Regions from separate parts of the Thauera aminoaromatica genome, predicted to be linked through region 1. Evidence: predicted binding sites of a transcription regulator. Region 1 holds the regulator's gene; the other holds the start of a gene.
What was found. Region 1 encodes FNR, which switches genes on or off when oxygen is low (the NO sensors DNR and NnrR bind a similar motif). Its sites were predicted from a motif close to TTGANCTAGNTCAA; they were not measured.
Positions count from the first base shown of each region.

Region 2: TMZ1T_RS18960 (hemerythrin domain-containing protein) is a predicted target of FNR. The motif match lies at 10,207-10,220, and genes of this name have one in related genera.

Region 1 is NC_011662.2:1,415,751-1,431,040, reverse strand. Features, by position in the region: gene gcl (glyoxylate carboligase) at 1-1,451, shown strand, start outside; gene hyi (hydroxypyruvate isomerase) at 1,529-2,308, shown strand; gene TMZ1T_RS06355 (2-hydroxy-3-oxopropionate reductase) at 2,501-3,385, shown strand; gene TMZ1T_RS06350 (DUF3830 family protein) at 3,396-3,818, shown strand; gene TMZ1T_RS06345 (GlcG/HbpS family heme-binding protein) at 3,869-4,300, shown strand; gene pyk (pyruvate kinase) at 4,318-5,736, shown strand; gene TMZ1T_RS06335 (arsenic resistance protein) at 5,864-6,847, opposite strand; gene ppa (inorganic diphosphatase) at 7,311-7,838, opposite strand; gene TMZ1T_RS06325 (heavy-metal-associated domain-containing protein) at 7,929-8,138, opposite strand; gene TMZ1T_RS06320 (sulfite exporter TauE/SafE family protein) at 8,185-8,895, opposite strand; gene hemN (oxygen-independent coproporphyrinogen III oxidase) at 8,967-10,358, opposite strand; gene fnr (fumarate/nitrate reduction transcriptional regulator Fnr) at 10,499-11,239, shown strand; gene TMZ1T_RS06305 (SirB2 family protein) at 11,276-11,656, opposite strand; gene TMZ1T_RS06300 (Crp/Fnr family transcriptional regulator) at 11,739-12,422, shown strand; gene TMZ1T_RS06295 (MBL fold metallo-hydrolase RNA specificity domain-containing protein) at 12,464-13,873, opposite strand; gene TMZ1T_RS06290 (universal stress protein) at 14,009-14,452, shown strand; gene TMZ1T_RS20500 (DUF3149 domain-containing protein) at 14,535-14,684, opposite strand; gene TMZ1T_RS06285 (FixH family protein) at 14,709-15,218, opposite strand; gene ccoG (cytochrome c oxidase accessory protein CcoG) at 15,220-15,290, opposite strand, start outside.
Region 2 is NC_011662.2:4,305,606-4,320,895, reverse strand. Features, by position in the region: gene hypD (hydrogenase formation protein HypD) at 1-85, opposite strand, end outside; gene TMZ1T_RS19015 (HypC/HybG/HupF family hydrogenase formation chaperone) at 122-388, opposite strand; gene TMZ1T_RS21695 (Kae1-like domain-containing protein) at 391-1,734, opposite strand; gene hypB (hydrogenase nickel incorporation protein HypB) at 1,731-2,699, opposite strand; gene hypA (hydrogenase maturation nickel metallochaperone HypA) at 2,986-3,327, opposite strand; gene TMZ1T_RS18995 (META domain-containing protein) at 3,555-4,574, shown strand; gene nusB (transcription antitermination factor NusB) at 4,993-5,493, opposite strand; gene ribH (6,7-dimethyl-8-ribityllumazine synthase) at 5,490-5,993, opposite strand; gene ribBA (bifunctional 3,4-dihydroxy-2-butanone-4-phosphate synthase/GTP cyclohydrolase II) at 6,011-7,102, opposite strand; gene TMZ1T_RS18975 (riboflavin synthase) at 7,137-7,745, opposite strand; gene dsbD (protein-disulfide reductase DsbD) at 7,804-9,645, opposite strand; gene cutA (divalent-cation tolerance protein CutA) at 9,739-10,086, opposite strand; gene TMZ1T_RS18960 (hemerythrin domain-containing protein) at 10,301-10,858, shown strand; gene TMZ1T_RS18955 (Uma2 family endonuclease) at 10,972-11,544, shown strand; gene TMZ1T_RS18950 (histidine phosphatase family protein) at 11,605-12,168, opposite strand; gene TMZ1T_RS18945 (CDGSH iron-sulfur domain-containing protein) at 12,179-12,427, opposite strand; gene TMZ1T_RS18940 (hypothetical protein) at 12,601-12,975, shown strand; gene boxB (benzoyl-CoA 2,3-epoxidase subunit BoxB) at 13,076-14,503, opposite strand; gene boxC (2,3-epoxybenzoyl-CoA dihydrolase) at 14,563-15,290, opposite strand, start outside.

The sequences.
Region 1 (15,290 bases):
TCCACAAGGAGGACTTCCAGGCCGTCGACATCGAGTCCATCGCCAAGCCGGTGACCAAGTGGGCGGTGACCGTGCGCGAGCCGGCGCTGGTGCCGCGCGTGTTCCAGCAGGCCTTCCACCTCATGCGCTCCGGCCGTCCCGGCCCGGTGCTGATCGACCTGCCCTTCGACGTGCAGATGGCCGAGATCGAGTTCGACATCGACACCTACGAATCGCTCGGCGCCTACAAGCCCGCCGCCACCCGCGCCCAGGCCGAGAAGGCGATGGCCATGCTGAATGCCGCCGAGCGCCCGCTGATCGTCGCCGGCGGCGGCGTGATCAACGCCGACGCCGCAGACAGATTGCAGGAATTCGCCGAGCTCGTCGGCGTGCCGGTGATCCCGACCCTGATGGGCTGGGGCGCGATCCCCGACGACCACCCGCTGATGGCCGGCATGGCGGGTCTGCAGACCTCGCACCGCTACGGCAACGCCACCATGCTGGCATCGGACTTCGTGTTCGGCATCGGCAACCGCTGGGCCAACCGCCACACCGGCTCGGTGGAGGTGTACACCAGGGGACGCAAGTTCGTGCATGTGGACATCGAGCCCACCCAGATCGGCCGCGTGTTCGGCCCGGACTACGGCATCGTCTCCGATGCGGGCGCGGCGCTCGACCGCCTGCTCGAGGTGGCGCACGGGATGAAGGCCGCAGGCACCCTGCCCGATCGCGGTGCCTGGGTCGCCGAGTGCCAGCAGCGCAAGCGCACGCTGCAGCGCAAGACGCACTTCGACCAGGTGCCGATGAAGCCCCAGCGGGTGTATGAGGAGATGAACCTCGCCTTCGGCAAGGACGCCTGCTACGTCAGCACGATCGGCCTGTCGCAGATCGCCGCCGCGCAGTTCCTGCATGTGTACAAGCCGCGCCACTGGATCAACTGCGGCCAGGCCGGCCCGCTCGGCTGGACCATCCCCGCGGCGCTGGGGGTGTGCGCGGCCGACCCGGGTCGCAAGGTGGTGGCGATCTCCGGCGACTACGACTTCCAGTTCATGATCGAGGAGCTGGCGGTGGGCGCGCAGTTCAAGCTGCCCTACCTCCACGTGCTGGTGAACAATGCCTACCTCGGCCTGATCCGCCAGTCGCAGCGCGGCTTCGACATGGATTTCTGCGTGCAGCTCGCGTTCGAGAACATCAACGCCCCGGAGACCGAAGGCTACGGCGTCGATCACGTCGGCGTGGTCGAGGGCCTGGGCTGCAAGGCGATCCGCGTGCGCACGCCGGAAGAGATCCAGCCCGCCTTCGCACAGGCGAAGCAGTGGATGGAAGAATTCCGCGTGCCGGTGGTGGTCGAGATCATCCTCGAACGCGTGACCAACATCGCCATGGGGACCGAGATCGACGCCATCAACGAGTTCGAGGAACTCGCCGAACGTGGCGAGGACGCCCCGACCGCGATCTCGATGCTCGACTGAACGCACCGCCCCGAGGACGGGGCCGTCACGGCACAGGCAGGCCGCCCCGTCCGCAACCGACAACCGGAGACGAAGCAATGCCCAAGTTCAACGCCAACCTGACCATGCTCTTCAACGAAGTGCCCTTCCTCGACCGCTTCCAGGCGGCGGCCGAAGCCGGCTTCAAGGGCGTGGAGTTCCTCTTCCCCTACGCCTTCGACAAGGACGCGCTCGCCGAACGCCTGGCCAGGCACGGCCTCGTGCAGGTGCTGCACAACCTGCCGGCGGGCGACTGGGAGGGTGGGGAGCGCGGCATCGCCTGCCATCCTGACCGTGTCGGCGAGTTCCAGGACGGCGTCGGACGCGCGATCGAATACGCCACCGCGCTCGGCTGCAAGCAGCTCAACTGCCTCGCCGGCATCGCGCCGGCCGGCGTGGAGGCCGACAAGGTGCACGCGACCTTGGTCGCCAACCTGCGCTTCGCCGCCGCCAGGCTGGAGGAAGCCGGCATCCGCCTGCTGGTCGAGCCGATCAACACCTTCGACATCCCGGGCTTCTACCTCAACCGCACGGCACAGGCGATCGCGCTGATCGAGGAGATCGGCTCGCCCAACCTGTGGCTGCAGCACGACCTTTACCACATGCAGCGCATGGAGGGTGAGCTCGCCAACACCATCGCGAAGCACCTGCCGAAGATCGCCCACATGCAGATCGCCGACACCCCGGGCCGCCACGAGCCGGGCAGCGGCGAGATCAACTACGCCTGGCTGTTCCGCTTCATCGACCAGCTCGGCTACGAGGGCTGGATCGGCTGCGAATACAAGCCCGCCGCCGGCACCCGCGAAGGACTGGGCTGGATCCGGGCGCTCGCCGGCTGAGCGACCTTCGCGCCTTGCGGCGCTCCTACACGGACCGACACGGTCTTGCGAAAGCGCCGTAGGAGCGGCGCAAGCCGCGAACGGGCCGTCGGTCTGCGACGAGCGGCATCGCGGCTCGACCCGCCGCATTCGCGCCTTGCGGCGCCCCTACACGAAACGACACCGCTTCAAGCACATCCAGGAGACAACAACATGGCAAACATCGGATTCATCGGCCTCGGCATCATGGGCACCCCCATGGCAGGCAACCTGATCAAGGGCGGCCACACCGTCTTCACCCACACCCGCGGCGACACCCCGGCCGTGCTCGTCGAGGCCGGTGCCCGCCCCTGCGCGAGCGGCGCCGAGGTCGCGCGCCAGGCCGACATCGTCATCACCATGGTGCCCGACACCCCGCACGTCGAGGACGTGCTCTTCAGCCCCGGAGGCGTCGCCGCCGGCCTGTCGAAGGGCAAGATCGTGGTCGACATGAGCTCGATCTCTCCGGTCGCCACCAAGGACTTCGCCGCCCGCATCAACGCGCTCGGCTGCGAATACCTCGACGCCCCGGTCTCGGGCGGCGAGGTCGGCGCCAAGGCGGCGACGCTCACCATCATGGTCGGCGGCAGCCAGGCCGCCTTCGACAAGGTGAAGCCGATCTTCGATCTGATGGGCAAGAACATCACCCTGGTCGGCGGCAACGGCGACGGCCAGATCACCAAGGTCGCCAACCAGATCATCGTCGCGCTCAACATCGAGGCGGTGGGCGAGGCCCTGCTGCTCGCCGCCAAGGCCGGCGCCGATCCGGCCAAGGTGCGCCAGGCGCTGATGGGCGGCTTCGCCAACTCGCGCATCCTCGAGGTGCACGGCGAGCGCATGGTCAAGCGCACCTTCGACCCCGGCTTCCGCATCGAGCTGCACCAGAAGGACCTCAACCTCGCGCTGACCACCGCGCGCCAGCTCGGCGTGTCGCTGCCCAACACCGCCACCGCGCAGGAGCTCTTCAACGCCTGCAGCGCGCACGGCGGTGCGAAGTGGGACCACTCGGCGATGGTGCGCGCGCTGGAGAAGATGGCCAACTTCGAGATCGGCCAGTAAGGAGGACACCATGCGCCATCTCGCCATCGACGTCGGCCCCTTCCGCTTCGTCGCCCGCATGGAGGAGGCTGCCGCACCCAAGACCTGCGCCGCCTTCCTCGAGCTGCTGCCCTTCTCCAACCAGGTGATCCACTCGCGCTGGAGCGGCGAGGCGGTGTGGGTGCCGCTCGGCGAGTTCGACACCGGCCTGGGGTTCGAGAACCACACCAGCCACCCCTCGCGCGGCGACATCCTGCTCTACCCGGGCGGCCTCTCGGAGACCGAGATCCTCTTCGCCTACGGCAGCAGCTGCTTCGCCAGCAAGATGGGCCAGCTCGCCGGCAACCACTTCCTGTCCGTGGTCGAGGGCGCCGAACAGCTCCACGAGATGGGCCGCACGGTGCTGTGGAAGGGCGCGCAGTGGATCCGCTTCACCGACCTCGGCGAGCGCTGAGCGCGCCCTTCGCCCACCCCACAAGAACGATGGAAAGACGGAGACCGCAGATGATCCCCACCCACGCACTCACCCTGGCCGACGCCCGCGTCGCCGCCGCGGCCGCCGAGGCCGAGGCGCGCACCAACGGCTGGGCGGTCAGCATCGCAATCTGCGATGCGGGCGGCCACGCCCTGTGGCTGCAGCGCATGGACGGCGCACCCCTGATGAGCGCCATCGTCGCCCCCGAGAAGGCGCGCACCTGCGTGCTCAGCGGCAAGCCGAGCAAGGCCTTCGAGGACATGGTCAACAACGGCCGCTTCGCCGCGCTGGCGATGCCGGTGGTGCCGCTCGAAGGCGGCGAGCCGGTGGTGGTCGATGGCCGCGTGCTCGGTGCGGTGGGCGTCTCCGGCGTGAAGGCTGGCGAGGACGCCCGCGTCGCCCGCGCCGGGGTCGACGCCCTGCTCGCACACGCCCTCCCCCACCCCCGATCCGCCGCCTGAACCGCCGAGGACCCGACATGAAACGCGAACGCAGCGCCCGCATCCTCGCCACCCTCGGGCCGGCGAGCTCCACCCGCGAACGCATCCGCGCCCTGGCCGAGGCCGGGGCGGACGTGTTCCGGCTCAACTTCAGCCACGGCAGCCACGAGGACCACGCCGAACGCTACCGCCTGATCCGCGCGGTCGAGGCCGAGATCGGCCGCCCGATCGGCGTGCTGATGGACCTGCAGGGGCCCAAGCTGCGCGTCGGCCGCTTCGCCGAGGGCAAGGTCGCCCTGGTGCCCGGCGCACGCTTCCGCCTCGACCTCGACCCCACGGCCGGCGACGCCAAGCGCGCCAACCTGCCCCACCCCGAGATCTTCGCCGCGCTGGAGGCCGGCACCGAGCTGCTGCTCGACGACGGCAAGCTGCGCCTGCGGGTGGACGCCTGCGGCGCCGACTTCGCCGACACCACCGTGCTGGTGGGCGGGACGCTGTCCGACCGCAAGGGCGTGAACGTGCCCGGCGTGGTGCTGCCGATCTCGCCGCTCACCGCCAAGGACCGCGCCGACCTCGACTTCGGCCTGGCGCTGGGCGTGGACTGGGTGGCGCTGTCCTTCGTGCAGCGCCCCGAGGATCTGCGCGAGGCGCGCGAACTCATCGGCGACCGCGCCTGGATCATGGCCAAGCTCGAGAAGCCGGCGGCGATCGACGCGCTCGACGCGATCATCGCGCTCGCCGACGGCGTCATGGTCGCGCGCGGCGACCTCGGCGTGGAGCTGCCACCGCAGCAGGTGCCGGTGCTGCAGCGCCGCATCGTGCGGGCCGCACGCGCAGCCGGCCGTCCGGTGGTGGTGGCGACGCAGATGCTGGAGTCGATGATCTCCTCGCCTGTGCCCACCCGCGCCGAGGCCTCGGACGTGGCCACCGCGATCTACGACGGCGCCGACGCGGTGATGCTGTCGGCCGAGTCGGCCTCGGGCCAGTACCCGGTGGAGGCGGTGGCCATCATGCACGGCATCGTCTGCGAGGTGGAGCGCGACCCCGCCTGGCGCGCCGGACTGGAAGCCAGCCACACGGCGGCCGCGGCGAACACCCCGGACGCGATCTGCTGCGCGCTGCGCCGCGTCGCCGGCCTGCTCGAACCGGCGGCCACGGTGGCCTACACCAGCTCGGGCTTCAGCGCCCTGCGCGCGAGCCGCGAGCGTCCGGTGGCGCCCATCCTGGCGCTGACGCCGCAGCCAGCCACCGCACGCCGGCTGGCGCTGGTGTGGGGCGTGCATGCGGTGCCCTTCGAGGAGGTGCATGACGTCGCCGAGATGGTCGAGCACGCCGCACGCGCGGCGTCGACCCTGGGCTTCGGCTGCGCCGGCGACGCGGTGGTGGTGATCGCCGGCCTGCCCTTCGGCCAACGCGGCAGCACCAACCTGCTGCACGTGGCGAGAATTCCGGGCTGAGTCGCGGGCTGAGGCGGTCGTTTGGCGCAAACCGTGTTCGCGCGTCGGAGATGCCGGCGACCCACCCGTCGCCGCGTGGAGCATGGAAACGCGGTCGGAGACGCGATCGCTCCGTCCGCGCCGCCGCTCAGCCCCCCGCCTTCGCGGATGCGGCGGGGCCGAAGAAGCGATCGGTGAGCTTCACATACCAGGCCGCGGACTGCACCTGCAGGATGTAGGCGAGCGCGATCACCAGCGCCGCACCCGAGCTCGAGGCGCCGAACACGTTCATCGCCAGCGCGAGCGCGATCGACAGGTTGCGCATGACCGTGCCGAACACCAGCGCGATCGCGTCGCCGCGGGGCAGCAGGCTACGCGCCACCACGGTACTCACCACGTAGTTGATCGCATACAGGCACAGCAGCGGTATCAGCACCACGATCAGTTCGCCCGGCTGGGCCACGAGGTCCTTCGCCTTGAGGGCGAGCGCGACGAAGACGATGCCGAGCACGCCCAGCGTGGAGAAGGGCGGGAAGCGCGGCCCCCATTCTTTATGGTATGCGGCCTGGCCGTGGCGCGCCACCAGCCATTTCTGCGTGTAGTGCCCCGCCAGCATGGGCAGGAAGACGATGACGACGATCTGCATGAACACCGCGCCCATATCGACCGGCACCTCGGCGCCCATCAGCCAGCGCACGTAAAGCGGCGTGGCGAGCGCGCCGAGGACGAGCCCGAGCACCGTCATCTTGACCGCGGCGCCGAGGTTGCCCTTGGCAAAGCCGGTCCACGAGATCGTCATGCCGCTGGTGGGCAGCAGCGCGGCGAGCAGCAGGCCGAGCGCGTAGGCCGGCTGCTCGGGGAAGAAGGCCTTGCCGAGCGCGTAAGCGACGAAGGGGATGAGGGCGAAATTGATCGCCTGCGCGAGCGCCTGCGCCTTGAGGTCGCCGCCTTCGAGGACCTTGGAGAGCTTCAGGTTGACCATCATCGGATAGACCATCAGGAAGGTCAGCGGCACGATCAGCGACTTCAGCCAGCCGACCGGCGCGAACAGCCCGAAGCCGAAGCCGAGCACCATCGCCACCGGGATGGCGAGGATCAGGTTCTTGTTGATCTTCATCAGCAGCGCAAGCATGGATCCCCCGTTTTCTTCATTCGCACGCGCCCTGCCAGGACGCGGCCCTCCGATGACGATAGCAAGCACGATGCCAGGTCACGGCGCGTGTGGGCGTCTCCGCTCGGCCTCCTGGGGGCACGTCTGACGGCGCGCCTCTATCCCGCGCCCGGGGCACGCCGGTTTCCGTAGGAGCGGCGCAAGCCGCGAACAGGGCCACGCAGGGACCGACGCGGGCGCCCCCCGGATCACCGCCGCATTCGCGGCTTGCGCCACTCCTGCACGAGACCTCGCAGGTGGCAGCCGCTGTAGGAGAAGCGCAAGCCGCGAACCCGGCCCCTGCCCCGCGACTCGGCTGCCACATCAGCCCCCATGGCCGACAAGGCACTGCCAATCCCGTCAGTGTCACGTCACTCGCGCCGTAAACGGCCGGGGCCCACGCATGCGTGGGCCCCGGGTCATCCGGAAACGTGCGTTCCCGGGATTACTTCTTGGCAGCCGCTAGGCCGTTCACGATCTCGGCCTTGGCATCCTCGACCGTGCCCCAGCCCAGGACCTTGACCCATTTGCCGGGCTCGAGGTCCTTGTAATGCTCGAAGAAATGCACCGTCTGCTTCATCAGCAGCTCGGGCAGGTCGTCGGTGGTCTGCACCTTGTCGTACAGCGGGGTCAGTTTCGACACCGGCACGGCAACGACCTTGGCGTCGACACCGCCGTCGTCTTCCATCTTCAGCACGCCGACCGGACGGCAGCGGATGACCACGCCAGGCTGCAGCGGGAACGGGGTCACGACCAGCACGTCGACCGGGTCGCCATCGCCGGCGATGGTGTGCGGGACGTAGCCGTAGTTCAGCGGGTAGCGCATCGAGGTGCCCATGAAGCGGTCGACGAAGACGGCGCCGCTGTCCTTGTCCACCTCGAACTTGATCGGATCGCCCTGGGCGGAGATCTCGATGATGACGTTGATGTCGTTCGGCACGTCCTTGCCGGCGCTGACCTGTTCGAAGCCCATACATCCCTCCCGTGGAAAAATTGTGCGCGGATTATAGGGGGAAACCACAATGTCTTGCACTGCGACGATGCCCCCGGCTAAGGCTGCCGATCAGGCCGGGGAATCGAAGCCCGCGCCCTCGACCGCGGCGCGCAACGCGTCGATCGACACCTTGGCCGGATCGTGGCGCACGGTGGCGGATGCGCCTTCCAGCGACACCCGCACGTCCTCCACGCCGGGCAGCGCCTTCAGCACGCCGGTGACGTTCTTCACGCAGCCGCCGCAGCTCATGCCTTCGACCTTGATCGTCGTTTCGTTCATTTATCCAGGACTCCCGATGGGTTGAAAGGGGCGTGCCGTCGCACCCTCAGGTCACGCACACCACGCCGCGCCACAGGTCGCCACCGAGCGAGGGGGCGTGGTACAGCCCGAACAGGCCGAAGCCGAGCACGAGGAGCCCGGAGGCCAGGCGCACCCTCGGGTGGCGGGTGATGTCGCGGAAGCGTTTGAAGAGCATGCCTGCCAGCAGCAGGTTGGGCAGCGTGCCCAGCCCGAAGGCCAGCATCAGGCCGGCGCCGCGTGCACCCGATCCGGTGACGAGCGCAGTGGCGAGGATGGAATAGGTGAGCCCGCAGGGGATGAAGCCCCACAGCATGCCGAGCGGCAGCGCCTGCCCGACCGAGCGCGCCGGCAGGAAGCGCCGGGTGGCGGGCTGGATGCGCCGCCACAGCAGGTGACCGACGCGCTCGATGGGCGCGAGCAGGCGGGTGAAGCCGGTGAGGTAGAGCCCGAGCGCCACCAGCATCAGGTTGGCGAGCACGTACAGCGTCATCTGCACCGGCAGCATGCCCTCGTAGAGCAGGCCGACCGAGCCGAGCAGGCCGACACCGGCACCGAGCAAGGTGTAGGTGCCGATGCGCCCGAGGTTGTAGGCCAGGTGCAGCGGCCACTGCGGCCGGCTGCCGGGCACCTGCACCTGCATGCTGAGCGCGCCGACGATGCCGCCGCACATCGACACGCAGTGGGTGCCGCCGAGCAGGCCGATCAGGAAGACGGCGAGATAACCGGTTTCGGGCATGAAGAAGAAAAGGGCCCCGCGGGAAATGCGAGGCCCTCATTCTACGCTGCGGTGCGCAATCCGTGCGGCGTTCAGATCACCCGCGAGTAGCGCTGGCGCTCGCGGTCGGCGCGCAGGTAGCGGTCGAACACCATCGCGATGCCGCGCACCAGCAGGCGGCCGCCGGGCTGCACGCTGATCCAGTCGCCGTCGATCTTGACCAGCCCGGCCTTCTCCATTTCCTGCAGATCGGCGAGTTCCTCGGCGAAGTACTCGCGGAAGTTGACCAGGTAGGCGATCTCGATCGACTGCATCGAGAGCTCGAAGTGGCACATCAGCGCCTGGATGATCGCGCGCCGCAGCAGGTCGTCGGCGGTGAGCTCGATGCCGCGCAGCACCGGCAGCTCGTCGCGGTCGAGCGCGTCGTAGTACTCGTCGAGCGTCTTCACGTTCTGCGCGTACACCGGACCGATCTTGCCGATCGCCGACACCCCGAAGGCGAGCAGGTCGCATTCGGCGTGGGTGGAATAGCCCTGGAAGTTGCGGTGCAGGCGGCCCTGGCGCTGGGCGATGGTGAGCTCGTCGTCGGGCTTGGCGAAGTGGTCCATGCCGATATACACGTAGCCCGCCTCGGTGAGCCGGCGGATGCCGAGCTGCAGTAGCGCGAGCTTGGTGTCGGCCGTGGGCATGTCGCCGCTGTTGATGCGGCGCTGCGGCTTGAACAGGCCCGGCAGGTGAGCGTAGCTGTACAGCGAGATGCGGTCGGGCGAGATCTCCAGCACCTGGTCGAGCGTGCGGTCGAAGCTGGTCGGGTTCTGCCGGGGCAGGCCGTAGATCAGGTCCATGCTCACCGATTTGAAGCCGTTGGCGCGCGCGGCGTCGATGACCAGCTTGGTCTCGTCGAAGCTCTGGATACGATTGACCGCCTGCTGCACGTCCTCGGCGAAATCCTGCACGCCCACGCTCATGCGGTTGAAGCCGAGCTCGGCGAGCAGCTTCACGGTGTCGAAATCGACCTTGCGCGGGTCGACCTCGATCGAGTATTCGCCGTTGGGCACCAGCGTGAAGTGCTCGCGCACCGCCGCCATGAGCTCGCGCATCTCGTCGTGCGACAAAAAGGTCGGCGTGCCCCCGCCGAGGTGGAGCTGGGTGACCTGGCGGCTCCCCTCCAGGCAAGCGGCCTGCATCTCGATTTCTTTCGCGAGATATTTCAGGTACTTGGCCGAGCGCCCATGATCCTTGGTAATGATCTTGTTGCAGGCGCAGTAGTAGCAGATCGTGTTGCAGAAGGGGATGTGGAAGTATAATGAGAGCGGTTTGCTTACGCCGCCCACCGCCCGCTTGGCCAGCCAGGCCCGCAGCGCCTCTGCATTGAAGGCTTCGACGAAGCGGTCCGCCGTGGGATAGGACGTGTAGCGCGGCCCGTTGATGTCGAATTTGCGGATCAGTTGCGGGTCGAAGATGAGGTCGGTCTGGCTTTTCATGATCTTGCTGGCGGGCTGTCTGCCGAACAATGGCAGAAGCCTCCGTAATGTTGGTTGACTTGGGTCAACGGGTGTGATTAGCAATCCCGCCACTCCAGCGCAGGCGTCTCTAATGTCAGGAAAGCAGGATTATCGTGCAGATGAGGGCTAGCGTGCCAATTACCGTGGATGGGCTCAAATCGGCCTGTTCGCAGTGCAACCTCGTCGAGTTGTGCCTCCCCTTCGGAATGTCCGATCGTGAGCTGAGCCGGCTCGACGAACTGGTGGGCGCGCGCCGCAAGGTCAAGCGCCAGCACAATCTCTACCGCGCCGGTGACTCTTTCGAGGCGATCTACGCGATCCGCGCGGGCTCGTTCAAGACCGACGTGCTGCTCGAGGACGGTCGCGAACAGGTGACCGGCTTCCAGATGACCGGCGAGATCCTCGGTCTCGACGGCATCAGCACCGAGGCCCACAGCTGCAACGCGGTGGCGCTCGAGGACAGCGAGGTGTGCGTGATCGCCTACGACAAGCTCGAGCAGATGTCGCATGAGATCGAGGGCTTGCAACTTCAGTTCCACAAGGTCATGAGCCGCGAGATCGTGCGCGATCACGGCGTGATGATGCTGCTCGGCTCGATGCGCGCCGAAGAGCGCCTGGCCGCCTTCCTGCTGAACATGTCGCAGCGCTTCACGGCGCGCGGTTTCTCGCCGAGCGAGTTCAACCTGCGCATGACGCGCGAGGAGATCGGCTCCTACCTCGGACTCAAGCTCGAGACGGTGTCGCGCGCCTTCTCGCGCTTCCAGGAGGACGGGCTGATCGCGGTGCAGCAGAAGCACGTACACCTGCTCGACCTCGCCGGCCTCAAGCGCCTGATCCAGCACCAGCACGGCGCGCGCTGAGCACGCCGTGGCCGGGACGACCCGGGGCTCGACGGCTCAGGCGAGGTAGCCGGCGACGTTCTTGCTCAGCGCCACCGACACGATCCACGCATAGACCAGGATCGCGCCGGCGAAGGCGGCGAGCCGCACGCCACGGGTACGTCCGCGCTTGAGCGCCAACGTGCCGAGCAGGATGTAGGCGAGCAGGCCGATCACCTTCGCCGTGACCCAGCCGGCGCTGAAGGGGTATTGCCCGATCATTACCGCCAGCGTGATCGCAGACAGCAGCAGCGTGCTGTCGACGAGGTGCGGCAGGAGCCGCGTCAGGCGGTGCTGCAGCAGGGCGTTGCCGGTGAGCATCCAGGTGCCGCGCAGCAGGAAGCCGGCGGCGCTCAGCACGACGCAGGTCACATGCAGGTTCTTGATCAGGTAGTACATCCACGATCCTAACGAAAGCCGGTCAGGGCGCCGCTCGACAACCGGCCGAATTGAAATTGCGTCCCCAGACGGAGAGTTCCAGATGCCCAACACGACCCCGCTCGACATCCCCTCCCTGCTGCGCCGCATCCCGCTGTTCAGCGAACTGTCGGAGGCGGACATCCAGCTGGTCGCGCGCTACACCCGCGAGCGCCAGGTCGCCCGCGGCGAAGTGCTGTTCCAGCGCGGCGACCTGCCGCACGGCTTTTACTTCGTGGTCTCCGGCCAGGTCAAGCTCGCCTTCTCGTCCTCGCAAGGCACCGAGAAGGTGGTCGAGATCATCGGCCCGATGCAGAGCTTCGGCGAGGCCGTGATGTTCATGAACCACCCCTACCCGGTCTTCGCCGAGGCCCTGAGCGAGACCGTGCTGGTGCACGTCGGCCAGGCGGTGGTGAGCGAACTCATCGACCAGGACTCCACCTTCGCGCGCAAGCTGCTCGCCGGCATGGCGATCCGCCTGCACGGGCTGATCCAGGACGTGGAGACCTACTCCTTGCGCTCGAGCACCCAGCGCGTGATCGGCTACCTGCTGCAGGTGGCCGACAACGACGCACCCTGCGAGATCGCGCTGCCGACGAGCAAGCAGGTGATCGCCTCGCGCCTCAACCTGACGCCCGAGACCCTGTCGCGCATCTTCCACGACCTCAGCGACGCCGGCCTGATCACCGTGCAGGGCAAGCGCGTGAGTCTGCACGATCCGGTACGGCTGTCGCGCTACAACGCCTGAGCGGCCCTCGCCGCCCTCCCGGTCCGCTTGCGCGCGGACGCTCACTCGAGCACGACCGGCACGCCGGGCCGCGCCGCCTCGACCCTGCTCCAGCCCAGTTCGCGCTCGACCGCCTCGACGAAGGTGGCGGAGGCGGCCGGCTCGCCGTGCGCCACGAAGGTGCGCCGCGGCGCCTCGCCGAAGCCGCGCAGCCAGTCGAGGAGTGCGGGCTGGTCGGCGTGGGCGGAGAGCCCGCCGATGGTATGGATGCGCGCACGCACCGGGATACGTTCGCCGAACAGGGTGACCTGGTGCGCACCGTCGACCAGCCGGCGGCCGAGCGTGCCGGCAGCCTGGAAGCCTGCGATGACCACTGCGCACTCGCGCCGGCCGAGGTTGTGGCGCAGGTGGTGCTTGATCCGACCGGCATCGCACATGCCGCTTGCCGAGATCACGACCAGCCCGCCCGGCACCGCATTGAGCGCCTTCGATTCCTCGACGTCCTGCACGAACCGCACACGGAAGCGTCCCGAGTTGGCCTCGGCCCAGGCGTAGAGCGCACGCGTCTCATCGTCCCAGAGGGCGGTGTGGCGCACGGTGAGCGCGGTGACCGCAGAGGCCATCGGCGAGTCGACCACGACGTCGAGCCGGGCGATGCGTCCGGCGCGCACCAGGTCGGCGAGCACGAACAGCACTTCCTGGGTACGCCCGACCGCGAACGCCGGGATGATCACGTTGCCGCCATCGACCTCGAGCGTGCGCCGCAAGGCGAGCGCGAGCTCGTCGCAGGTGGCGGCGAAGGAGCGGTGGGCGCGGTTGCCGTAGGTCGACTCGACGCACAGGTAGTCGGCCCGGGCGATCCGCACCGGGTCCCGCAGCACCGGGCGCATCGGCTGGCCAATGTCGCCCGAGGCGACCAGCCGGCGGGTGTGGCCGCGCTCGCCGACGTCGATCTCGAGGATCGCCGAACCGAGGATGTGCCCGGCGTCACGGAAGCGGCAGCGCACGCCCGGGCCGGGCTCGATCCAGTCGTCGTAGTCGGTGGGGACGAAACGGCCCAGACTGGTACGCGCCTGCTCCACGGTGTAGAGCGGGGCCACCTCCGCCCGGCGTGCCATCTTGCGCGAGCGCGTGTCGCGCAGCGCCCACTCGGCCTCCTTCTCCTGGATATGGGCGGAATCCATCAACATCACGCCGAGCAGATCGACAGTGGCCGTGGTGGCGAAGATGCGCCCTCGATATCCCAGTGCCACGAGGCGCGGCAGCAGGCCGGAGTGATCGAGATGGGCGTGGGTGAGGAGCACGAAATCGATGTCGCGCAGCTCGAAATCGAGGGCGTCGCGGTTCTTGCGGTCGGCTTCGCGCCCGCCCTGGAAAAGGCCGCAATCCACCAGAAATGCACCGCGCTCGTGATCGACCCGCAGGCAGGAGCCGGTGACCTCGCCCGCAGCGCCAAGGAAGGTGAGCATCATCGCTGGCCTCGCCGATCTTTCAGGGGTTCCCACTGTGCCCTTCGTGATCGCTCGACGGCTTGATCATGATCAATCATGGCGGACCCCATCCGCTCGCTATAATCGAAGCACGACACACCACAGGGAGCGTACGTCATGTTCAAGCACATCCTGGTACCGACCGACGGCTCGGCACTCTCGGACAGCACGGTCGCCCGTGCCGTCTCCTTCGCGAAGGAGACCGGCGCGCGCATCACCTTCTTCTATTCGCAGCCGGACTTCCCGATGCCGATCTACGGCGAGGGCGCGCTGATCGATCCGACCACGCCCGAGCAGTTCGCGAAATCGGCTGCATCCGAAGCCGAGGCGATCCTTTCAAAGGCGCGCGGTGCGGCGGAAGCGGCGGGCGTGGCCTGCGACAGCGACACCGCGGTCAATGAGGTGCCCTACGAGGCGATCATCGACGCCGCCGACCGCCATGGCTGCGACCTCATCTTCATGGCCTCGCACGGCCGTCGCGGCATCGCAGGCCTGCTGCTCGGCTCCGAGACGCAAAAGGTGCTGACCCACAGCAAGACGCCGGTTCTGGTCTACCGCTGACACCGGCATCGGCCCCGCGCGCGGCCCCCCCAAAGCATGCGGCCCGCTCGTGCGGGCCGTTTTCATCCGCGGTGCGGATCGCTCATGAGCGGGCGCTACGGGCCTTCTGCTCGTCCTCCGCCATATGGCGGCGGGCGAAGCGGTAAAGGTAGACGGCCATCACCAGAATGAAGACGATGGTGAAGACGCTCAGCAGACCGATATCGCTCTTGAACAACAATTCCCAGGCCATGGTGCTTCTCCCTTTGCAAGAAACTCAGACATTCGGATCCATCCGGATCTCCATCTCTGCAGGGAGGTAAGCGGACCCGTCCATTCTCCAGCTTCGGGCCTCGTCTTGTATCACGAACAACCAGCGACCGGTGCTCAGCGGTGCGAGCGTGGCCTCATACACACCGGAGCGCCCGCGGACGAGCAGCTCCTGGTCGAGGCCACTCCGCGTGGGGTGGGCGACGGTCAGGCGGATGCTGTCGGGCAGGCTGCCCGGCGCGGTAGCCGTCAGCTCCACGTGGATCGAGTCGCTGCGGATGCGCAAGGCGGCGCGCAAGCCGAGCTCGCGGGCGTGCTCGACGCGGCCGAGGGTCTGCACGATCGCCTGGCCTTCCTTGTAGTAGTCGTCGACCACCATGCCGTCGAAGGTCTTCGCGGCGATCACCAGGGTGGCGATGCCGGCGACCACCGCGGTCGCGGGCAGGGCGATGAGGAACCAGGGCCAGCCCTGGCGGTACCAGGGCTCGACCGGGGCTTCGGGCTTCTTGCTTCGCATGTCAGCGCGGTACCAGGAAAGTGGACTCTTCCTTGAGCGTCAAGGCGGGATCATCCTCCGCAGCGACGTCGA
Region 2 (15,290 bases), 1.6 Mb from region 1:
CGCGGCCGGGGTCGACCTCGCGCGCGAGCGCGCGCGCCAGCCCGGCGGCGAGGGCGCCGTCGCGGAACTCGTCCACGTATTTCATCGCGCAGCCTCGTATTCCATTACTCGATGGCGCACTTCAGCGCGCCGCACCGGGTGCGGGGTGCTCGCCGCCGAGCGCGCGCGCGGGGTCGATGCCGGCGTCGGCGATCAGCGCCAGGGTCTGTGCGGCCTCTTCGGGGTCGAGCCGGGTCAGCGCATAGCCGACGTGCACGATCACGTAGTCGCCGACGGCGGCGCCGTCGACCAGGGCGAGCGAGATCTCCTTGCGCACGCCGCCGAGCTCGACGCGGCATTGGTCGCCGGCGAGCAGTTCGACGATGCGGGCGGGGATGGCGAGGCACATGTTCAGTCTTCCTTGGTTGCAGCGAGCCGGTGCATGGCGACCCAGGCCTGGCCGAGCGCGAGGCCGGCGTCGCCCGGAGAGAGGCGGCGCGCGCCGAGCACCTCGAAACCGCGCGCCGGCAGGGCGGCGTGGAGCGCGTCGGCGAGCAGGCGATTGTGCAGGCAGCCGCCCGACAGCACCACCGTGGCGCAGCCGGTGCGCTGCCGTGCCTCCTCGACCCAGGCGACGAGCGCGGCGGCCAGGGTGGCCTGGAAGCGTGCCGCGCCGCGCGCGGGCTCGGGTTCGTCGGCGAGGCGCAGCAGCAGGGGGTGGAGATCGAGTTCGAGCGTCCCTCCGGGCGGCTGCGCGCCGGCGTAGGGATGCGCGCGGTCGTCCGGCTGCGGGACGGAGCCTGCTGCGGGCGCCCCGCGGTCGGTGCGCGAGCGCGCTCCATCGGCCTGTCCGCGCAGCGCACCGCCTGCGTCGCAAATCCGCCAGTCGCCGGGAGTCACCTCCGGCGCGGCCGTGCCGGAGGCCAGGCGCTCGAGCGCGATCGCCGCCTCGGCCTCGTTGTGCATGACCTCGCACAGGCCGAGCAGGCCGGCGGCGGCGTCGAAGTGGCGGCCGAGGCTGGAACTCGGCGGGCTCAGCGCCGGGCGGGCGAGCACCTGGGCGAGCAGCGCCGCCGCCGGCTGCCCGGGGAAGCGGCGCGCGATCTCGTCGCCACGGCCGCTGGCGTGCAGCAGCGCGGCGGCCATGCGCCAGGGCTCGCGCGCGGCGCGGTCGCCGCCGGGCAGGCGCAGCGGGCGCAGGTGGCCGAGGCGGACGAACTCGCCGCCCGCCACCCACAGCAGTTCGCCACCCCAGGCCTCGCCGTCGGTGCCGAGGCCGACGCCGTCGAGCGCCAGTCCGAGCACCGGGCGTGCGTCGAAGCGGCCGTGCTCGGCGAGCACCGCACCGACGTGGGCGTGGTGGTGCTGCACGCCGATCGCAGGCACGCCCAGGCGCGCCGCGAGCGCGCAGGCGACGCGGGTGGAGTGGAAATCGGGGTGGAGGTCGTGGGCGATCGCGCGTACCGGGGTCGCCGCCCGCGCGAGCAGGGCCAGCGCGGCCGGCTCCACCGCACGGCAGGCGTCGGCGTTGTCGAGGTCTCCGAGGTTGGGGCCGAACTGTGCGCGACCGTCCTCTAGCAGGCAGGCGGCGTGCTTGAACCAGGCGCCGAGGGCGAGGATGGGCAGCGCCTCCGGGAGACCGCCGGCGCCGACGGAGGGCAGCCCCAGCGCCACGCCGATCGGGGTGGATGCGGCTGGGCTCGACAGGGACGCCCCCTTCGTTTCCATGCCGGTGGCCGGGCTGGCGATGTTCATGCCCGCAGGCCTGCGGCACGCCGTGCACGCGCGGCGGCGAGTCCGGCCTCGATCCAGGCGATCCATTCGTCCAGGCCCTCGCCGTTGGTGGCTGAAGTCCGGACCACGCGCAGGCGCGGATTCACCCGCAGCGCGAAGTCGATCGCGCGTTCGGTGTCGAAGGCGAGGTAGGGCAGCAGGTCGGTCTTGTTGAGCAGCATCAGGTCGGCGGCGGCGAACATGTCGGGATACTTGAGCGGCTTGTCCTCGCCCTCGGTGACCGAGAAGATCGCCACCTTGTGCGCCTCGCCGAGGTCGAACGCGGCCGGACACACCAGGTTGCCGACGTTCTCGATCAGCAGCAGGCTGTCCGCGGCGAGCTCCATGCGCGGCAGCGCGCGCGCGACCATGTCGGCGTCGAGGTGGCAGCCCTTGCCGGTGTTGATCTGCAGCGCCGGCACGCCGGTGGCGCGTATGCGCTCGGCGTCGAATTCGGTCTGCTGGTCGCCCTCGATCACCGCGGCGGGCACGCGCCCGCCGAGCAGCTGCAGGGTTCGCACCAGCAGCGAGGTCTTGCCCGAACCCGGGCTGGACACGAGGTTGAGCGCGAAGATGCCGCGCTCGGCCAGCCAGGCGCGGTTCTCCGCGGCGCGCGCGTCGTTCTTGCCGAGGATGTCGCGCTCGATCTTCACCATCTGCGCCTGGCTGAGGCCGGGCGCGTGGGCGTGCGCCGGACCGCTGCCGAAGTCGAGATGGTGGTGGCCGGGCGCGGCGGGGTGCGAGGTGGGCGTCGTGTCCGCGGCGGTAACGGGCGAGAATGACGACGTGTCGGGCGACAAGCCGCGGGGCGGGGTGGCAGCGTGCCCGCCGACGGCACGCCATGTGCGCGTCGCGCCGGGCCGCGGGTGTGCGCCACCCGCGGGGCGCCCGCCACCGAGCGCGCCGATCCGGGTTTCACCGCTGCCGCAACCACATGTCGTGCACATCTCTCGTTTCTCCTTGCTGCCGGTAAGGATCACGCCCCTGACCCGACCGCGGCCGTTCAGGTGGACGCAGGAGCGACGCAAGTCGCGATTGCGGCGAGGGGGCGGGCGCAGGCGCTTGCCCGTGCGGCTGGATCGCGACTTGCGTCGCTCCTACAAAAAAACCATCGCGCACCGGAGCCCGGTGCAACCATCGCGTACTGGAGCCCCGTGTAAACATCGGGGGTCCGGGCGGGGCGCCGCCTTGCGTGACCGGAGCCGCGTCTGGCCTTCGAGCGCCGGCCCATCTTCAGTCCACCTCCAGCGCCTTCACGCGCATCTCCCGGCCGGCAGTGGTCTGCACGCGGTAGCCGCCGCAGTGCGGGCAGGGGTCGTAGAGCTGGTGGATCGGCACCTCTTGCGCGCAAGCGGGGCACCAGCCGGCGCCGGGCAGGGTTTCGACCTCGATTGCGGCGCCGGCGGCGATGGTGTCGGCCAGCACCACGTCCAGGCAGAAACGCAGCGCCTCGACCTCGACCGCGGCGAGTTCCCCGATCTCCAGCACGACCGCGCGCACGTGGCCAAAGCCGTCGGCCGCCGCGGCGTCCTCGATGAGGGTGCGCACACCCTCGGCCAGGGACATCTCATGCATCGTGACTCTCCTCGGTCTTCGAGCTTACCCCAGGCGGCGGAGAGAAGCGAAACGCGAAGGCGGACTGCGCAAAGCGCCGGGGGCAGCCGGCGGGCGGCGCGGGGCGGCGAGTGCTTGGGCGGATGGGCGAGGGAAGGCGAGGGAAGGCGAGGGAAGGCGAGGGAAGGCACAGGGGGCGGCGGACCCCTAGAATGACGGACCGTCTTTCCCTGTCCTCGAGTCTCGCGATGAAAATCTCTTCCCTGTTGGGCCTCGGTCTCCTCGCCGGCCTGGTCGGCGGCTGCAGCCTGTTCCGCCCTGCCGCGCCTGCGCTGGCCGCCGAAGCATCCCCCCAGGCCGTGGCCGAGCGCCCGGCCGACCCCACGCCGGCGCTCGATCCCCAGCCGCCGCTCGAGTTCCGCTGCGGCGAGCGCAGGGTCGAGCTGCGCCACTTCGGCGAGCTCGCCACCCTCGGCGTCGACGGGAAGGTGTTCACGCTGCGGCCCGAGCGCAGCGCCTCGGGCATGCGGATGGTGTCGGTCGACGACGAGCGTACCGGCATCTGGGTCAAGGGCAACTCCGCGCGGCTGAGCCTCGCCGGCGTCGAGCAGCCGGAGTGCCGGCGGGTGGCGGAGAAGCCGCTGTTCCGCGCGGTGGGGAACGAGCCGGCTTGGCGGCTCGACATCGGCGCGCACGGCCTGGAGCTGATCGCCGACGGCGGCGCCTCGCGTGCGTTCGCCGCTGCGCCGCTGATCGTGGAGGCGGCGGGCATGCGCAGCTACCAGGGCACGAGCGTCGGCGGCGAGCTGGAGGCGCTGGTGTTCGAGCGCCTGTGTGTCGACACGATGAGCGGGATGACGCACCCGAACAGCGTCGAGGTGCGCTGGCAGGACCACGTGCTGCGCGGCTGCGGTGGCGATCCCGCGCAACTGCTGCAGGGTGAGCCCTGGGCGGTGGTGGAGCTCGACGGCCGCGCGGTGGCCGATCCGGCGCGCGTGACGCTCGCCTTCGCGGCCGACGGCAGGCTTGCCGGCCTGGCCGCATGCAACCGCTACTTCGGCAGCTATGTGCTGTCGGGCGAGGGCCTGCGGCTGTCGCCGCTGGGGGCGACCAGGATGGCCTGCGAGCCGCGTGCGATGGAAGACGAGCAGCGCTTCATGGCGGCCGCCGCGCGGGTGACGGGCTTTGCGATCGCAGGTGACGGCGGGCTGGAGCTGCGTGCGGGCGATCGGGTGGTGATGCGCGCGCGGCGCATGGGCGAGCGGTGAGGGCGGGAGACGAAGCCGCGGTCGATCACATGTTCACCGGTGCGGCGCTTGCTGCAGCGCCGTGATCGCGACTTGCGTCGCTCCCACGGGGGCGTCGGGGGTGTCGGAGGCGTCGGGGGTGTCGGGGGTGTCGGGGGTGTCGGGGGTGTCGGGGGTGTCGGGGGTGTCGGGGGTGTCGGGGGTGTCGGGGGTGTCGGAGGCGTTGGGGGTGGGTCGGGCTCGCGCCGCGATCCGCGGCTACTGTCGATGCGGCGGTCGGTGGGGCGCCGTGATCGCGACTTGCGTCGCTCCTACGGGGGCTTCAGGTGCTGTGCCGGTTTTCCGTAGGAGCGACGCAAGTCGCGATCTTTGGCGCCGGGGCCGTGAGCGGGCCATGCACGTGCCGTGCGGCCCTGCTCGCGCGCGAATGCGAACGCGTTCAGCCGCGCTTGGCGCGCGCCGCCTCGACCTCTTCCGGGCGCAGACGGGTGGAGAGCTTGTCGAGCACGCCGTTCACGAACTTGTGGCCGTCGGTGCCGCCGTAGCCCTTGGCGAGCTCGATGGCCTCGTTGATCACCACGCGGTAGGGCGTATCGAGGTTGTGGCGCAGCTCGTGGGTGCCGAGCAGCAGGATCGCGTGCTCGATCGGCGACAGCTCGGCGACCGGGCGCGACAGCAGCGGCTCGAAGCAGCCGCGCAGCTCGTCGGCCGCGCCGGTGGCGCCGCGCAGCAGGCTCACGAACAGCTCGCGGTCGATCTTGTCGAGGTTCTCGGTCTCGGACTCGAGGTGGCGCTGCACGGTGGTGGCGTTGTTGCCCGACAGCAGCCACTGGTACACCCCCTGCAGCGCCAGCTCGCGCGCGCGGCGGCGGGCCATCTTGCTGGTGGGGTTGGGCGCGCCGGCGGCGCCTTCGGCTTGCGTGTTGTCGATGTCGCTCATCGCACCACCTTCAGCAGGTTGGCCATCTCGACCGCGGCGCGGGCGCAGTCGGCGCCCTTCTCGTGCATGCGCGCGACCGCCTGGTCGTCGTCCTCGGTGGTGAGCACGCCGTTGGCGATCGGCAGCCCGGTGTCGAGGCCGACGCGGGTGACGCCCGCGCCCATCTCGTTGGAGACGAGCTCGAAGTGGTAGGTCTCGCCGCGGACCACCGCGCCGAGCGCGACCAGCGCGTCGTGGCGGCCGCTCCTGGCCATGGTCTGCAGCACGAGCGGGATCTCCAAGGCGCCGGGCACGGTGACGATGCGGATGTCCTCGCGCGCGACGCCGAGGGCGAGCAGCTCGTCGGTGCAGGCCGACAGCAGGCCCTCGCAGATGTCGAGGTTGAAGCGCGCCATCACGATGCCGACGCGCACGCCGGCGCCGGCGAAGTTGGGCTCGATCTCGTCGATGCCGTCGTAACGGGCGCCCTGGCGGGTGTTCTCGGATTGGTTGCGTTGCATGCTGGGGGATCTCGTGGTCAGTTCTTGTCGACGAAGCCGGTGATCTCGAGACCGAAGCCGGTCATGCTCGGGATCTTGCGCGGGCTGGCGAGCAGGCGCATCTTGCCGACGCGCAGCGCGCGCAGGATCTGCGCGCCGACGCCGAACAGGCGCGCGTCCCACTTCGCGGTAGGGCGGTCGTGGCCGCCGTCGAGGCCGGCGAGCAGCTCGCGGCCGGACATCGGGCGGTAGAGCAGCACGATCACGCCGGCCTCGGCCGCGGCCAGGGTCGCGAGCGCCTGATTGACCGGGAAGGTATGGTGGCCGCTGCCGGCGTCGAGGAAGTCGAGCACCGAGATCGGCTCGTGCACCCGCACGAGGGTCTCGCGCTCGGGGCGGATGTCGCCGTGCGACAGGGCGAAATGCACGTCGCCCGAGGTCTTGTCCTCGAAGGCGGTGAGGCGGAAGCGGCCGTGGGCGGTGTCCACATCCTTCTCGGCGACCTTGTCGACCAGGTTGTCGTTGGCGGCGCGGTACTCGATGAGGTCGCGGATGGCGCCGATCCTGAGCCCGTGCGCCTGGCCGAACTCGACGAGGTCGGGCAGGCGCGCCATGGTGCCGTCGTCCTTGAGGATCTCGCAGATCACCGCGGCGGGCTCGAGCCCGGCGAGCTGGGCGAGGTCGCAGCCGGCCTCGGTGTGACCGGCGCGGATCAGCACGCCGCCCTTCTGCGCGGTGAGCGGGAAGATGTGGCCCGGGGTGACGATGTCTTCCGGCCTGGCGTGGCGGGCGACCGCGACCTGCACGGTGCGCGCGCGGTCGTGCGCCGAGATGCCGGTGGTGACGCCGGTGGCGGCCTCGATCGACACGGTGAAGGCGGTGCCGTGCGGGGTGCGGTTGTCGCGCACCATCTGCTGCAGGCCGAGCTGGCGGCAGCGCTCGTCGGTGAGCGTCAGGCAGATCAGTCCGCGGCCGTGCTTGGCCATGAAGTTGATCGCCTCGGGGGTGACGAATTCGGCCGCCATGACGAGGTCGCCCTCGTTCTCGCGGTCTTCCTCGTCGACCAGGATGACCATTTTCCCGGCCTTGATGTCGGCGATGATGTCGGTGATCGGCGCGAGTGCGCTCATGCTGCTTCCTTTGTGTTGCGTTGGGGCGCGCGGGTCAGGCCTGCGCGGCGTCGTTCTTCCACTCGAGCATGCGCTCGACGTAGCGTGCGATGAGGTCGATCTCGAGATTGACCTTGCTGCCCGGCGCGAGGTGCTTGAGGTTGGTGACCGCGACCGTGTGCGGGATCAGGTTGATCCAGAAGTCGCGGCCCTCGACGCGATTGACCGTGAGGCTGACGCCATTGACGGTGACCGAGCCCTTCTTCGCGATGTAGCCGGCGATCGCCGCCGGGGCGCGGATCACCAGCTCGTGGCTCTCGCCGATCGGCGCGAACTTCACCACCTCGCCGACGCTATCCACATGGCCGGTGACGAGATGGCCGCCGAGGCGGTCGGCCAGGCGCAGCGACTTCTCGAGGTTGACCTCGCCGCCGACGGCGTCCAGCCCCACGGTGCAGTTGAGCGTCTCGCGCGAGACGTCGTAGCGCAGCCGCGGGCCGTCCATCTCGACCACGGTGAGGCACACGCCGCTGTGCGCCACGCTGTCGCCGACGATCACGTCGGAGAGGTCGAGGCCGTTGGTGTCCACGGTGATGCGCACGCCGTCCGCGAGCGCCTCGACGTGTTCGATGCGGCCGACGGCCGCGACGATGCCGGAGAACATGAAGGGTTTGAACCGTAAGGGGAAAGGCGGGATTGTAGGGGAAAAAGCCGGGCCTCGCTCAGAGCGCCCGGTCCAGCACCGTCGCGAACGGCGCCGCCTTCATGAAGCCCACCACGCGCAGGCCCTCGCGTTCCTTGCCCGCAGCGTCGAAGAAGAGGATGCCCGGCGGCCCGAAGAGGCCGAAGCGCTTGAGCAGCGCCTTGTGCTCGTCGGTGTTGGCGGTGACGTCGGCCTTCAGCAGCAGCATGCGGCTCATGCGCGCGGCGACCGCGGCGTCGCTGAAGGTGAAGCGCTCCATCTCCTTGCACGACACGCACCAGTCGGCATAGAAGTCGAGCAGCACCGGGCGATCGGTGGTGGCGAGCCGGGCCTCGAGTTCGGCGATGGAGTCCACCTTCTCGAACTGCGGCACATCGACCGGCGCCGCGGCCTGCGCGCGCAGCACCGACAAGGGCTGCAGCGGGTCGCGCGAGCCGGCGAGCGCGCCCACCAGGATCGCCGCGCCGGCCAACAACAGCACCACGCCCACGCCCTTCCAGAAGCGCTGCCAGCCCCTGGCCTGCGGCGGCAGCGGGTCGATCGCGTGCAGGAAGATCGCCGAGAACAGCAGCAGCGCGGCCCAGCCCAGCATGGTGGCCAGGGGCGGGATCACCGGGGTGATCATCCACAGCGCAACCGCGAGCAGCATCACGCCGAAGGCCTTCTTGACGCCTTCCATCCACGGCCCGACCTTGGGCAGCAGGCTGCGCGAGGCCACGCCCACCGCCAGCAGCGGCGCGCCCATGCCCAAGCCCATCGCGAACAGCGCCCAGCCGCCGAGCACGGCGTCGCCGGTCTGCGCGATGTAGAGCAGGGCGCCGGCGAGCGGGGCCGCCACGCAGGGGCCGACGATGAGGGCCGACAGCACGCCCATCAGGGTGACGCCGCCGAGGTGGCCGCCCTTGCCATGACTGGCGGTGTCGGCCAGCTTGCTCTGCAGCGTGCTGGGCAGCTGCAGCTCGTAGAAGCCGAACATCGACAGCGACAGCAGCACGAACATCAGCGCGAAGGCCGACAGCACCCACACGTTCTGCAGCGCTGCCGACAGCATGGTGCCGGTCATGCCGGCGGCGACCCCGGCGAGCGCGTAGGTCACCGCCATGCCCAGCACGTAGGCGAGCGAGAGCACGAAGGCGCGCGTGTGCGAGACCTTGTTGCCCTGGCCGACGATGATGCCCGACAGGATCGGGATCATCGGGAAGGTGCAGGGCGTGAAGGCGAGCAGCAGGCCAAAGCCGAAGAAGCTCAGCAGGATGATCGGCACGCTGGCGCCGGAAAGCAGGCGGGCGATGTCGCCGCTCTCGTCGCTGGAGACGGCGCCGCCGCCGCTGCCGTCCTCCGGCGCGGCAAGCGCGACCGGGGTGGGCGAAGCGGCGCTGCCGGTGCCCGCGCGGCCGCCGAGCACGCTGTCGAGGAAGCCGCCCGCCTTCTTCGGCGGCGCGGCGAGGTCGATCGAGGCCTGCTGCGTGGTGGGCGGATAGCAGATGCCGCCATCCCAGCAGCCCTGGCTGGTGGCGAAGAGCTCGAAGCGGGTGGTGCCGGCGGGCGCCTGTACCGGGACCAGGATGCGCAGCTCGCCGCGGTGGGTCTCGACCTCGCCGAAGAAGTCGTCCTTGTGCTTCTTGCCCGCGGGCTTTTCCATCGCGCCGAAGCCCACGCCGGCGGGCTCGGCCTCGAAGCGGAACTTGTCGCCGTAGAGGTAGTAGTCCTTGGCGATCTCGAACACCACCTCGATGGTCTGCGCGTCGAGCGCCTGCGCGCGCATCGCGAAGGCCTTCTCGGGCTCGATCGGGTTGGCGCGCGCGGCGGCGGGCAGGAGCAGGCTCGCGATCAGGGCGAGCAGGAGGAAAAGGCGGTGCATCGTGGTCTTCTAGGCGGCGGTGGGCGGGCGCACTGCGGCTCCCGCGGACGGGTCGATCGGGCGGGGCGATGCCGGGGACGCGCCGGCGGGCGATCAGTCGTCGTCCCTCGTTCCGGCGGCGACCCAGTCGAGATAGCCGGGCAAGCCCTGCGTCACAGGGACCGCGACGATCTCCGGAAGTTCGTAGGGGTGGTGGGCCCGGATCGCCGCCTCCAGCGCGGCGTAGCGCGCCGGCGTGGTCTTGATCAGCAGCGGTACCTCGGTCGCGGTCTCGGTCGCGCCCTGCCAGCGATACACCGAGGTGCAGGGCGCGAGCATGTTCACGCAGGCGGCGAGCTGCCGGTCGATCAGCGCGTTCGCCAGGGCCTCGGCGCTGGCGGCGTCGGGCAGGTTCGTGAAGACGAGCAGGGCGCGTGGCCTGGTGGCTGAGCTGGCGGGCATGGTGGCGGATCCGTCGTGGAACGACCGCGATTATCCCGCAGCGCGGGCGCGGACGCCCTGCGCGGGATCAAGCACAAAATTCCGGGTGACGCCGGTGTCGCGGATGGATCCGGCGCGGATTTGATCTGTGCCATGGAAGTCCATCATGCACCTGTATTAGCGTCGGAATCCTTCACGCATCGGCCGCCCTCCGCGGCTCCATCCGGAGCACATCATGTTCCTGCTCGACTGGCTGTTCGGCAAGCACCAGGCCAAGGCGGAGGCCGCGCCCTCGTCCGCCACGGTTCCTGCCCCCGAACCCGCGCATTCCATGGAGGACTCCGAGAGCTTCGCTCCCGGCACCACCATCCGCTACAGCCCCGAACTGGTCGAGCGCCTGGTGCGCGATCATCGTCTGATGCTCGAACGCTTCGGCGCCATCCGCGAGGCCGCGCATGCGGGGCGCTTCGACGAGGTCGTGCCCCTGCTCGAGCGCTTCCGCGTCGACCTGCACGCCCATCTGCTGGTCGAGAACGTGCGCCTGTACGTGTATCTCGAGCACACCCTCGCCGACGATCCGGTGAGCCACGCGCTGATGCACGAGTTCCGCCACGACATGGACGAGATCGGCAAGAAGGTGATCGCCTTCCTCGCCCGCTACGTCCGCCTCGGCGAAGACCCGGCGCTCGCCGCGAGCTTCGCCGCCGACCTCGAGCGCGTCGGAGCCGTGCTGGTCGATCGCATCCAGCGCGAGGAGGACACCTTGTATCCGCTCTATGCGCCGGTGAGCTGAGCCGCTGCACTCGTCGTCCGACGACCCGGAAGACGGGCCTCTCGATTGCCTGTCCCGTCCCTCGCCGCTATGCTCGAAGCGCAAACCGCAACGAATTGCAGCGAGGACGCCCGATGAGCCTGCCCCAGCCCAAGATCCCGTTCGGCCCCGACGACTACCTGGCCTGGGAACAGGATCAGCCCATCCGCAGCGAATACGTCGATGGCGAGGTCTTCGCCATGAGCGGCGCGTCGGACGCGCACGGTACGGCAGCCGGCAACCTTTTCGCCGGCCTGCATGCGCATCTGCGCGGTACCCCCTGCAAGCCCTTCATCGCCGACATGAAGGTCCACGTCGAGGCGGCCAACAGCTTCTTCTACCCCGACATCCTCGTGACCTGCGACCCGCGCGACCGCAGCGCCGAGGCCAGCCACGTCAAGCGTCACCCGCTGCTGATCGTCGAGCTGCTCTCGCCGTCCACCGAGGCCTACGACCGCGGCAACAAGTTCGCCGCCTACCGCACGCTGGCTGCGCTGCAGGAATATGTACTCGTCTCGCTCGAAGAGCGTCGTATCGAGGTCTTCCGGCGCGACGACAGTGGGCACTGGGTGCTCTACCCCTTCGCCCTCGACGAGCAACTGGAACTCGCGAGCGTCGGCCTGCGCTGCCCGGTGGCCGAGGTCTTCGAAGGGGTGGAGGGCGAGTAGCGCGGGTGGGCGTTTTCGCCGTCCCCGCGATGCACGGCAGGAAAAGGCGAGCCGGCTGTCTCAATCGGTCCGGATGCGGCCGGCCACGCTCGGCGTGTCGCCGTCGACCCGCAGCACGATGATCTCGCCCGAGGCCGGAAACACCCCCGTCAGCGCGGTGATGTTCACCTGATGCGTCACCAGCACCAGCGGCAAGGGACTGCGCGCGCGTTCCCCGATCAGCGCGCGGACCGCAGCGGTGTGCCGCGCCTCCTCGCCGCGGTCGGCGAAGAACGAGTTCAGCCCCGGGAACGCCACCACCTCGCCCAGCGCCAGTTCGCGCGCCGTATCGAGGCAGCGACACCACTGGCTGGAGAACACCGCCGCGGTGGCGATGCCGTTGGCGCGGAAGCGCTCGCCGATCGCGCGCGCCTGCGCCCGACCCTGCGCCGACAGCTTGCGCTGGGTGGTGCAGTCGTCCAGCCGAAAGCCCGCCGGGTCACCGACGCCGGGTGCGATCGCATGGCGCATCAGCGCGACATGCCCGCCGTCGCGCAAGGCCGCCCACAAGGCTGCCTCGTCCGTCTCGGCGCAGGCTGCGGCAATCGGCAGCAACAGGCCCAGGCAGGCAAGCAGGAGGCGCATGGCCGCCCGGTCACAGCTTCGTGTGCGTTCCGTCGCAATACGGCGCGTTGGCGGTGTGCTTGCAGCCGCACAGATGGACCGTGCCCGATTTCTCGGGGGTGAAGGCGGTGGGAGCAAACCCGCTGCCCTTGTGGGACCCATCGCAGAACGGCTGCTTCTTGCTCAGGCCACAGGCGCACCAGAAATACTTCTTGCCCGCCTCGACCTCGACGGCATAGGGCGCTTTCTGCGCGACATGGGGTTCGCGTTGTTCGGACATCGCCTTGTCTCCTTTGAGTTTGTGGTCTTGCCGGTCGGCTGCGGCGCAGCCTCTGAGAAACCTTGCGCCGGACCGCAGGGCGTGTCAATCGTGCCTACGCGCGCAGCGGCACGCTGTGGGAGGGGCAGTATCGCTCGTGCCTCGTGCAGCACGCGCTCCATCTCTTGAGTTGCATGCGCTACATCGAACTCAACCCGGTGCGGGCCGGTATGGTGGATCACCCGGGCGCCTACCGCTGGTCGAGCTACCGCTGCAACGCGCAGGGTGAAGCGGACGAGCTGATCCGGCCGCATGCCGTCTTCACGGCCCTCGACGCCGATCATCGGATTCGTGCCGAGCATTACCACGGGCTCTTTCAGAACGCCCTGGCGCCCAGCGAAGTGGACCCGATCCGCGCGGCGACCAAGGGCAACGACGCGCTCGGCAACGATCGTCTTGCCGTCCAGCTTGCGGGCGCGCTCAGCCGCCGCGTTACGCCGGGCAGGGCGGGGCGCCCGCCGAAACCTCCGGAAGTGCCGGCGAGCAGGGACTTGTTCGAGTCGGAGTAGAGAAAGCGCAGCAAGGAAAAGCCCGCCATGGGAACACGGCCGGCTTTTGGGAAAAATTGGGGTCTGTCCCCTATTCCCCCTATTCCCCCGTCGCGGTCGGTCAGTTGAAGCGAACGTACTCGAATTCGACCGGCTGGTCGTTGACGCCGCGCGCCGGTGGTGCGATCCAGTTGGCGAACTTGCCCGGCTCGAGGCAGCGGCCCATCAGCGAATGCACGAACAGCCGATCGGCCGCGGTGGGCAGCCACTCCCGGTGGCGGTGTGTCCATTCGGCCTCGCTCATCAGCTCGCCTTCCGGGCTCACGTGTACGCCGGCAAACACACCGATCCTGCGGTGGAAGCCCTTGTGCGGCAGCTTGAAAGCGAGGCCGAAGCCGAACCTGGCCGGGATGCGGTTCCAGCGCTCGATGCCGGCCTGCAAGTCGCGGATCCAGTCGTCGCGGAGGCGTTCGTTCAGTGCCGACAGTGCCGGCACGTGGCGCTCGACGATACGGTCGTCGGCGACGTCGGGAATCCCGTACTCGTCCTCGTCCTCGTGCAGCCTGTGGTCGTCGTCGAGCCTGTCTTCCCCGAAGCGGCCCTTCAGACCGTTGGTGTAATAGGTCGCGGCGTTCGACGACAGCTCGGCGCCGAACAGATCGCCGGTGATGCTGTAGTGGAAGTTCAGGTACTTCTGCAGCGTCGGCAGGTCGATCACGCCGGCCGCACGCAGCCTGGCCGGGTCCGTCGTCTCGAGCTCGCGCATGACTTCGCAGGTGCGCTGGATGATGCGGGCGACCCCGGACTCGCCGACGAACATATGGTGCGCCTCCTCGGCCAGCATGAACCTGCAGGTGCGCGCGAGCGGGTCGAAGGCCGACTCGGTGAGCGAGGCGAGCTGGAACTTGCCGTCACGATCGGTGATGAACGTGAACATGAAGAACGACAGCCAGTCTGGCGTCTTCTCGTTGAAGGCGGTGAGGATGCGCGGCTTGTCGGCATCGCCCGAGCGGCGCTCGAGCAGCGCCTCGGCTTCCTCGCGGCCGTCGCGGCCGAAGTGTGCGTGCAGCAGATAGACCATCGCCCACAGGTGGCGGCCTTCCTCGACATTGACCTGGAAGAGGTTGCGCAGATCGTAGAGCGAGGGTGCGGTCAGGCCGAGGTGGCGCTGCTGCTCGACCGAGGCTGGCTCGGTGTCGCCCTGGGTCACGATGATGCGGCGCAGCGTGGAGCGGTACTCGCCCGGAACTTCCTGCCACACCGGCTCGCCCTTGTGCTCGCCGAAGCCGATCTTCCTGTCGCCCTCGGACGGTGCGAGAAAAATGCCCCAGCGGTAGTCGGGCATCTTCACGTAGTCGAAATGCGCCCGGCCCTTGGGATCGACGCCGACTGCGGTGCGCAGATAGACGTCGTAGTTCGACGAGCCGTCCGGACCCATGTCGTCCCACCACTGCAGGAAGGACGGCTGCCATCGCTCGAGTGCGCGTTGCAGTGCGCGATTGCCCGATAGATCGACGTTGTTCGGGATGCGTTCGCTGTAGTTGATCATCGCCGTGCTCCTCACGCTCGTTCGTACGATCGACCACCCATCGACGGTTGTCGTAAACCTTATACGCGCTTCCAGTCGAACTGCGCCTTCTTGCCGGAGCCGAAGCGTTTCAGTGCGCCGGTCTCCCCGACGGCGTTCGGTCGGTTGTAGATCCAGTTCTCCCACGCCGAAAGGCGGCCGAAGATGCGCGTGTTCATGGTCTCGAAGACGCCAAAGCGCAGGTTCGCCTCGAGGCCGGTAAGCGCATCAGGCGAGAGCGCGGCGCGCTCCTCGAGCGCGATGCGCACCTCGTCGCGCCAGTCCAGGTCGTCCGGGGCCGCGGTCACCAACCCGAGCGCGAGCGCGTCGCCCGGCGCGAGCTTTTCTCCGATGCGCGTCCTGGCCGTGGCGATCGGCTCGGCCTCCTCGTAAAAGCGTGCGGCGATGCGCGAGCGGCCATTGATCATCGGCAAGGCGCCGAAATTCATCGTGGAGAGCGCGATCGCGTTGGGCTGCCCGGGGGCGTCGAGCATGTAGCTGCGATCGGCCGCGAGCGCGATCTCGAGCAGCGTGCCTGCAAAGCACGAGCCCGGCTCGACGAGCGCATACAGGCTGCGCGAGGACACGTCCAGGCGCGCCAGCGTGCGTCGCAGCATGCCGATCGTCTCGCGCACGAACCAGTCGTCCCGGTTGGCCTCGAGCGTCGCGTCGATGTCGAGCACGACGTCTCCATCGCCCTCGGTGGCGAGCACCCATAGGCCGAGCTCGAGGTGCTTGGTGCGCAGCATCAGGATCGCGTCGTCGAGTT